Regions from separate parts of the Paraburkholderia sp. EG304 genome, predicted to be linked through region 2. Evidence: riboswitches for the same ligand, from Rfam matches in the RefSeq annotation. Region 2 holds a riboswitch; the other holds the start of a gene.
What was found. A riboswitch is a leader RNA that binds a small molecule or an ion and turns the genes downstream of it on or off. The one in region 2 is predicted to bind cobalamin.

Region 1: it holds a riboswitch for cobalamin, as region 2 does, so the genes downstream of both, ACLFKU_RS15660 (TonB-dependent receptor domain-containing protein) here and cobA (uroporphyrinogen-III C-methyltransferase) in region 2, are expected to answer to the same signal.

Annotation. Positions count from the first base shown of each region.
Region 1 is NZ_JBKGUA010000011.1:77,311-81,722, reverse strand. It holds gene ACLFKU_RS15665 (FecCD family ABC transporter permease) at 1-884, opposite strand, end outside; gene ACLFKU_RS15660 (TonB-dependent receptor domain-containing protein) at 924-2,855, opposite strand; cobalamin riboswitch at 2,945-3,209, opposite strand; gene ACLFKU_RS15655 (ATPase) at 3,430-3,789, shown strand; gene ACLFKU_RS15650 (cell division protein ZapA) at 3,786-4,100, shown strand; RNA gene ssrS (6S RNA) at 4,179-4,360, shown strand.
Region 2 is NZ_JBKGUA010000013.1:6,760-11,171, forward strand. It holds partial or broken gene cobN (cobaltochelatase subunit CobN) at 1-179, opposite strand, end outside; gene cobW (cobalamin biosynthesis protein CobW) at 193-1,284, opposite strand; cobalamin riboswitch at 1,486-1,764, opposite strand; cobalamin riboswitch at 1,845-2,113, shown strand; partial or broken gene cobA (uroporphyrinogen-III C-methyltransferase) at 2,359-3,084, shown strand; gene ACLFKU_RS17335 (cobalamin biosynthesis protein) at 3,148-3,582, shown strand; gene cobO (cob(I)yrinic acid a,c-diamide adenosyltransferase) at 3,579-4,181, shown strand; gene ACLFKU_RS17345 (cobyrinate a,c-diamide synthase) at 4,185-4,412, shown strand, end outside.

The DNA.
Region 1 (4,412 bases), on a different contig from region 2:
GCGAGCCGCAGCATGTGCGGCACGACGAGACCGACGAAGCCGATCGTGCCGGCGGTCGTCACCGCCGCGGCCGCCGCCAGCGAAGCGACCAGGTACACGCGCAAACGCAGCGGCATCACCGCAACGCCCAACGCTTGCGCGGCCGCGTCGCCGCGCAGCAGCAGGTTCAAACGCGGCGCGGCCGGCACGATCGCGAGCAACACGAGCGCGAGCGCGATCAGCGCGGTCCACGGCAGCGCGCCGCCGTTGAGGTCGCCGGTCAGCCAGAACAGCATGCCGCGCAGACGGCTATCGGGCGCGAGATTGAGCAGCAGCGTGATCATCGCGCCCCACCCGGCCGCGATCACCGCCCCGGTCAGCAGCAAACGCGGCGACGTATCCTGCGGCTCGCCGCGCCACAGTTCGCGACGCGCGAGTCCGAGCACCAGCAGGATCGACACGAACGCACCGGCGAACGCGCTCGCATCGACGATCCACCAGGCGCCGCCCGCGATCATCGCGACCAGCGCGAAGCTGGCAGCGCCGCCCGACACGCCGAGCACGTACGGCTCGGCCAGCGGATTGCGCAGCAGCACCTGCAGCAGCGCGCCGGCGAGCGCCAGCAACGCGCCGCACGCGAAGCCCGCGAGCGCGCGCGGCAATCGCAACGTGCGCACGATTTCGCCGGTGAGATCGTCGCTGCCCGTGGCGCCGAACGTGTGCGTTGGCACGAGCGCCGCAAGCACGCGCGACGGCGCGAGCGGCACGCTGCCGAGCACGAGCGACGCGCCGAGCAGCGCGACGGCGGCGAGCGCGAGTCCGAGCCAGATCGCGGCCGCGCGTTTCGCATTCATCGGGCGTGGCGTTGCCATCGCGGCGGACAGCGAACCGGACGCGCGACTCATCCGCGTGCGCTCACGCATGCGGGCAGCCCGGCGCGCGCGTCACTGCTGCTGCCAGCCGAGCGTGACATACGCACCGCGTCGCGGCGAGTTATACGAGTAGGCCGTTTCATAGTCCTTGTTGAACAGATTGTCGATTTGCGCGCTGACGTACCACGCCTTCGTGATGTTGTAGCGCGCCGATAGATTCACGATGCCATAACCGCCGAGGTTGCCGGTGCTGTCTGGACGCGGACCACTGACGATCCACTCGCCGCCGACCCGCCATCCACCGATGCTGCGATTCACCGCGAACGACCCAAAGCGTCGCGCGCGCCGCACGAGGTCGGTACCGCTGTCGAGATCGACCGGGTTCTGCAGCGTCAACGTCGCTCGTACGTCGGTCTTGCCGACATGACCGCTCCACGATCCTTCGAGTCCCTGCACCTTCGCATGGCCGACGTTCTCCGCGAGATAAATGCCGGGGATCGTCTGTACGTAGTTGATCAGATTCGTATAGCGCGTCTGGAATGCGTTCAGACGCATCACGCCGAGCGCATCGGTCGCGTACTGCAAACCGGCTTCGACCGAGTGACTGCGCTCGGGCTGGATCGACGGGTTGCCGCTGATCGGATAGTACAGATCGTCGAAGCTCGGCGCGCGGAACGCATCCGAATAGCTTGCGGTTACCTTCCAGTGCGACGTGATGTCGAAACCGTAGCCGAGATAGTAACTGTTCGCTCCGCCGAAATCGGAGTACTGATCGCGGCGTACGTTGGCCTGAATCTGGTTGCGGCCGAAGCGCGCGCTGTAGCCGGCGAAGACCGAATCGACGTGACGGTCGGGCGCGGCGAACGTGTCGGAGTCGAGAGTCTGTTCGAGATGCTCGTAGCCGAGCTGCAGCTTCTGGTTCGCGGCGAGCGCGAAATCGTTCTGCCACGTGTACTGGCGATTGTCGGTATCGAAGCGGTCGTCGTAGATGCCATTGGTGTTCGAGACGCTGCGGTCGTCGCCCTCGGCGAGCGTGAAGTGGGTGGTCCACCAGTCGGTCAGCTTGCCGTTCGCGAACACGGACGCCTGGCGAACCTTGCTATAGAGGTTGTTCAGATCGGTCGGCACGCCGTACGCATTGTCGTAGCTGTTGTTGTTGTTCGACTGGAAGTAGCTGACGCCCGCGTCCCACTTGTCGTTGAACTTGTGGCGCAGCGACGCGCTGATGCTCTCGTTCAGATTGCCGTTCGCGTTCGGATTTGCGGCTGGCGCCTCGAGCGGATTGAGCGACGAAAAGCCGTCGCCCTTCGTGCGCGCGAGCGAAATGTTGAAGGTCGTGCGGCCGTCCTGATCGAGCGCGCCGTTCACGCCGGCCGTTTGCGTCTGCGTGTGATAGCTGCCGTAGCCGACAGAAAAATTGAAGCGCGGCGGATGATCGCCGCCGTCTTTCGTGAACACCTGCACGACACCGCCGATCGCGCCCGAACCGTACAACGCCGACACGTTGCCGTTCACGACTTCGACGTGATCGACCTGGTCGAGCGGGATCTGTGCGAGCTGAGCGGAGCCGAGACTCACAGAATCGACGCGCACGCCGTCGATCAGCAGCAGCGATTGTGTCGACGACGCGCCGCGCAGAAAGAGGCTCGTGGTCGAACCGGGGCCACCCGTGCGCGAGATTTGCGCGCCGGGCGCGAGTCGCAGCAAGCCGGGCAGATCGGTCGCGGTCGTGTCGGCGATGTCCTGCTGATCGAACTGCGTGGTCTGCGGGATCGCATCGCGCAACGCTTGCGCGCCGCGCTGCGCGGTCACGACGATCGGCGACAGCACGTTGCCCGACGCATCGGCGGAAGCGGGATATGACGAATCGGCAACGTTTGCGGCGTTCGCGGTGCTTGCATCCGCAGTGGACGATGAAGACACAGGCTCGGCGCTTTGCGCATGCACGACGAGCGGCATGCTCGCGAACGCGAGCAGCGTCGCGCGGGCGATGGGGGACAACATGGGATGACATTCCTGTGGATAGCGTGCGCGGCCTGCTTCCCCGCGGGCCGACGCGTCACGAGGCGCCCCCTTGTTTAACGTTTTCGCGGGGGACGTCCCTCTTTTCTGGCCGGTATCCGGGCTACGACACATCGATCCCGCCTTCCCACGCGTGACGCGCAGTGGCACACTCGCAGATTGAACTTCCAACCTTGCGACCAGGACCGACCTGCATGAGCACATCACATGCGGTCGTTTACCGTTGCGGGGGCAGCGCAGGTTCGCGCATCCGGTTTGGCACCGCGCGCGCCCTGCTTCCCGTTTAACTGCGCGCGCCGAAAAGCGCGCGCGGGCACCAGAGTGCGGGAAGTGTAGGAGCGGCTTCGCGGGGCGTCAAGAAACGCCAACCGGAGCGCAATCCGTTCTGTCGAATGCAGGTTATTGTCCGATGGATTGCCGGTCTTTTATCTTATGGTCGACGACACGACTCGCAACGAACCTGCACGAAGCGATGCTGTTACGTCTCGAAACGAGACAATTGTCGGAACCTGTAATATTCCGCGCTAAAATGCGATGTCTTTAGAGGACGCAGCACATGCTCACCGAACTCGAATCACTCTCCCAGAACATCGGCAAGCTGATTGCGATCAGCCAGCGCCACAATGAAGCGCGGATCGCGCTCGAAGAGCAGCTCGCGCAAACGCGTGCGGAAGTACAAGCCACGCACGCAGAACTCGCGCAATTGCGTGCCGAGCGCGACGCACTGCAAGCTGAACGCGACGCGCTGTCCGCCAAGATCGACGACGCTCAGGTGCGCCTGAATGCGATTCTCGAAAAATTGCCGCGCGCACGCGCGAGCAGCGAACCGGATAACCAGCTCGATCTGCTCGAGTCCGCCGAGCCCGAACACGAGGAAGCGGCAGGCGACGTGAGCCGACACGGAGAAAGCGCATGACCACCAAGCAGATCGAAGTATCGATTCTCGAAGTACCCTACCGTCTCGCCTGTTCGCCTGAAACGGAAGGCGCGCTGCTCGAGGCGGTCGCGCGCGTCGACGCCGAGATGAAGAAAATTCGCAGCGCCAGCAATGTGCGCGGCACCGATCGCATCGCGGTGATGGCGGCGCTGTCGCTGGCATCGGAACTGCTTAAGCTGCAAAGCAGCGTGCGACACGGAGAAGCATTTCCTGCTGAAGAAATCCGGCGTACAATGCAGCAAATGAACGAACAACTAGGTACTGTGATTGAGCAGTACAGCATGCAGTAAGCAGTAGTTGACTCAATAGCAGGCCGGTTTCGAACCGGTCACTTGTTCAACGGTTTGTGTTGTAGCTTCATCTGTTTAGCTTCCCTGCCTGGTTCGCCAAGGTCATATATTCCTTGAACCAATGCCATGTGCACGGTTGCGGAAATTTGTAGCACGGGTGTGCGCGTCACTCTGTCTGATGTACCCGAAGTGTTGCTAACTGCGACCAATTCTGAACCCTCGGTTCAGGATGCCGGCCTAGCGGCTAAGGCGGGGACCTTATCTGGAACGGCATCGGACTTCGGTTCGATGCCGTTTTTCTTTGGTCGTCGT
Region 2 (4,412 bases):
ACGTTCGCAAGCCGCACGCTCGGGAAGCCGTCGCCAAGACGCGGCACCACGCTCGCGAGCAGCGACAGCGTGGTGTCGGCGGAACTGAGCACGACGATATCGGCGGGCTGCTGATCGATGCGGATCACGCCCTGCGTATCGTCGACGAAACCGCCCGGCGTCGTGCGCAGCAGATGCATGCTGGTGCGCCCGTTATGCCGTCGCGTTCGACGTCGCGCCGAGCGCCGCGTCGAAAGCCTGTTGCAGCGCGGGTCGATCGAGGTCTTCTCCGATCAGCACAAAGCGGCTCGGGGCGCCGTCGCCGTTTTCGCCCGCCTGCCAGCGCAGGTCGAAGTAGCTGTCGAAGCGCCGGCCCACGCCCTGGATCACCAGACGCATCGCCGCGCCCGGCAGTGCCGCGAAGCCTTTGACACGGTAAATCGTGTGGTTTTCGACCAGCGTCTGCAACGCGGCGAGCGCCGCGTCGCGCGACGGCACCGATGCCTGCACGACGACCGAATCGAATTCGTCGTGATGATGATCGGGGTCGTCGGCGGAACCGTGGTGGTCGTGCCGCAGGTGGATCGTCTGCTCCGACGCCGCTTCGAGCCCCAGCAGCGTATGCAGGTCGAGCTGTCCCTGCTGCGCGCGCACGATCTTTACCTGCGGCGGAATCTCCGCGCGGATCGCGGCTTCCACTTCGTGCTGCCGCGCGTCGTCGATCAGATCGGTCTTGTTCAGAATCACCAGATCGGCGGCCGACAACTGGTCTTCGAACAGCTCGTGCAGCGGCGACTCGTGATCGAGATTCGGATCGGCCTTGCGCTGCGCATCGACCGCGACCGGGTTCTCGGCGAACTGGCCGCTTGCGGCGGCCGGGCCGTCCACCACCGTCACCACCGCGTCGACCGTGAAGCCGTTGCGGATCTGCGGCCAGTTGAACGCCTGCACGAGCGGCTTCGGCAATGCGAGCCCCGAGGTTTCGATCAACACGTGATCGAGTTCGTCGCGCCGCTCCGCGAGTTTTTCCATCACCGGGAAAAACTCTTCCTGCACGGTGCAGCACAGACAGCCGTTCGCGAGTTCATACAATTGCCCTTCGGTCTCGACGCCGTTTTCATCGCAACCGATGCCGCAGCCCTTGAGGATTTCGCCGTCGATGCCGAGTTCGCCGAACTCGTTGACGATCACCGCAATGCGCTTGCCGCCCGCATGCTTGAGGATGTGCCGCAGCAACGTCGTTTTGCCACTGCCGAGAAAGCCGGTGACGATCGTGACGGGAATCTTGCGCAATTGAGTTTGCATCGTGAGGTCCATCCCTTTGCGTTGCATCGGTCTGCCGCAAAGTCCGCGCATCGGTCGGCATCGGCTGGCGAACGGAGCGAATGAATCACGCGCACAGTACCAGCGATCACCAGACACGGGGACGAACGACGGCATTGCCGCGACAACGGAAATACAGAAAACGGAACTGAGGTCATGAACGCGCCGCCGCATCCCCGCGGCGGTCGTTCTGCTTCTTCGGGCCGGTATCCGGGCTGGCGAAAGCGCCGCTTCCCCTTCCCGGCCGAGTGGTTTCTCGTCCAGTGGTGATATGTCGACGCGACCTTGCGCGAGGACATCGAAGCCGGCACCGCGGTGCCCGGCTATCAACCCGGAACCGCTTTTCGCTTACCGTTGCGGGGACAGCACAGGTTAGCCGCTCTAGCGCAGATGGCTCCCTGTTTCCCGTTTAACTGCATGCGCACGAACGCGCACGCGAGCACCCAAAGTGCGTGCGAGTGTAGGCCCCCGGGCATGCGCAGTCAAGGAACGCAGGCCGCCGGAAAGCGTCGCCGAGGCTTATCTGGCAAGGCGCCATGTGCTATCGTATGCGCGCGTTTGGTGCCCGCACATGCACTCGCATGTGCAGTTAAACGGGAAACAGGCAGCGCGTCGCGCGTTCAACCTGTGCTGTCCCCGCAACGGTAAGCGACCTGCGGCGCGCGATTCGATCCAGCTTCGATTCCACCGTGCCGCGCATGCGTTTTTTGATGCCACTGCCCCGCGAATCCGCAGATTCGCGAACAAGGACGGGAAGGCGAAACGCGTGAGGCCGCCAGCCCGGATACCGGCCAGACGCGGAGGCGGCGCCCCATGCACCCGTGCATCAGGTTGCGCCGCCGGCCGCCGGAATCCGCGGGGAACGGATGTGAAGGCGTAGAAACGTGGCATCGCGCGTTTCGTGGCGTTCTCTCTCTGAAGAATCCGCCGCGAGCCGCATGAGTGGCCGCGCCCGGATTCGCTGTACTGCATGACCTCTATATTCACCGCCGCGTGCACCGTCGCACGCCGCTTCTCTCCTCCCATCTCCGCATGGCATCCGCCATGCACGCCGCGATGACGCGCGCCTGGCTGATCGGCGCCGGTCCCGGCGACGTCGAACTGATGACGCTGAAGGCCACCCGTGCGCTCGCGCAGGCCGATGTCGTGCTGGTCGACGATCTGGTCAATCCCGACGTACTGCAGTTTGCACGCGCCAACGCGCAAGTCGTGTACGTCGGCAAGCGCGGCGGCCATCCGTCGACGCCGCAAGCGGACATCGTCGCGCAAATGCTCGGGCATCTGCGCGCGGGACGCAGCGTCGCGCGGCTCAAGGGCGGCGATCCGTTCGTGTTCGGCCGCGGCGGCGAAGAATTGCAGGCGCTGCAGGCGGCGGGTATCGAAGTCGACGTGATCAACGGCATTACGGCCGGCATCGCCGCACCCGCGACGCTCGGCATCGCGGTCACGCATCGCGATTACGCGCAGGGCGTCGTGTTCGTCACCGGCCACGGCGCCGGCAGCGGCGAACCGGACTGGGCCGCGCTCGCCGCGACCCGCATGACGATCGTGATCTATATGGGCATGCGGCGGCTCGGCGAAATCGTCGCCGCGTTGCTCGCGGCCGGCATGTCCGCCGATACACCCTGTGCGGCGATCGAGTCGGCGACGCGGCCCGAGCAGCGTCACGTGCTCGCGCCGCTGCGCGAGTTTGCCGAGGCGGTCGTGCGCGCAGGGCTCGGCTCGCCGGCGATCGTCGTGATCGGCGGCGTGGCCTCGCTCGCGCTTGCACGTGAAGCGGCGAACCGCGATGGCCGAGTCGATCACGAACAAGCTGCGAACGCGCTCAAAACGCTAAGCGTCGGCATAGGTTGCCGCTTGCACAGCGATGCCGGCGACATCGAAGCCGCCGTGCGCGCAGCACTCGGTTCGAATGCCTTCGAGCGGATCCACACCATCGCGACGATCGACACGAAAGCCAACGAAGCAGGTCTGCTCGAATTCTGTTCACGCCATCAACTGCCGCTGCAACTGTTCAGCCGCGAGCAGATCGCGGCCGCGCCGGTCGCGTCGCCGTCGGCGGCCGCGCGCGCGCATCTTGGTGTCGACGGTGTGTGCGAACCGTGTGCGCTACTGGCGGCAGCAGCTTCGGTCTCCGCGACAATCGCGCAAACCGCACGTCTGGTCGTACCCAAGACCACGCACGCTGGTATCACCATTGCAATTGCGGCGGCGACCGACACCGCAGCCGGCGACGTAGCGCCCTTCCATCCCGCCCCTCAAGACCAGGACCTTCGATGAAAACCGACCCCGAATCGCATCAACGCATGACCGAGCGCCGCCGCGAAGGCCACGAAAAGAAGCAGGCCAGCGCGACCGTCGAAAAAGGCCTGCTGATCGTCAACACCGGCACGGGCAAGGGCAAGAGCACGGCCGCGTTCGGCATGGCCGTGCGGGTGCTCGGCCACGGCATGCGGCTGGGCGTCGTGCAGTTCATCAAGGGCGCGCTGCATACGTCGGAGCGCGATTTCCTCGGCGCAATCGCGCAATGCGATTTCGTCACGATGGGCGACGGCTATACGTGGAACACGCAGAATCGCGAAGCCGATATGGCGACCGCGCGCAAGGGCTGGAACGAAGCGCGGCGGATGATCGAAAGCGGCGACTACCAGATGGTGATCCTCGACGAGCTGAACACCGTGCTGAAGTACGAGTACCTGCCGCTCGACGAAGTGCTCGCGGTGATCAAAGCGCGCGCGCCGATGCTGCACGTCGTCGTGACCGGACGCCATGCGCCCGATGCGCTGATCGAAGCCGCCGACCTCGTCACCGAAATGCGCGCGATCAAGCATCCGTATCGCGAGCAGGGTGTGAAGGCGCAGCGCGGCGTGGAGTTCTGAGCGATGTCCGCATCCCCCAAGGGGACTTCCTCCGCTGCGTGCCCCGCGCTGTTCATCAGCGCGCCCGCGTCGGGACAAGGCAAGACCACGATCACCGCGGGTCTCGCGCGCTATCACCGGCGGCTCGGACGTCGCGTGCGCGTGTTCAAGAGCGGGCCGGATTTTCTCGATCCGATGATCCTCGCGCGCGCGAGCGGCGCGCCAGTGCTGTCGCTCGATCTATGGATGGTC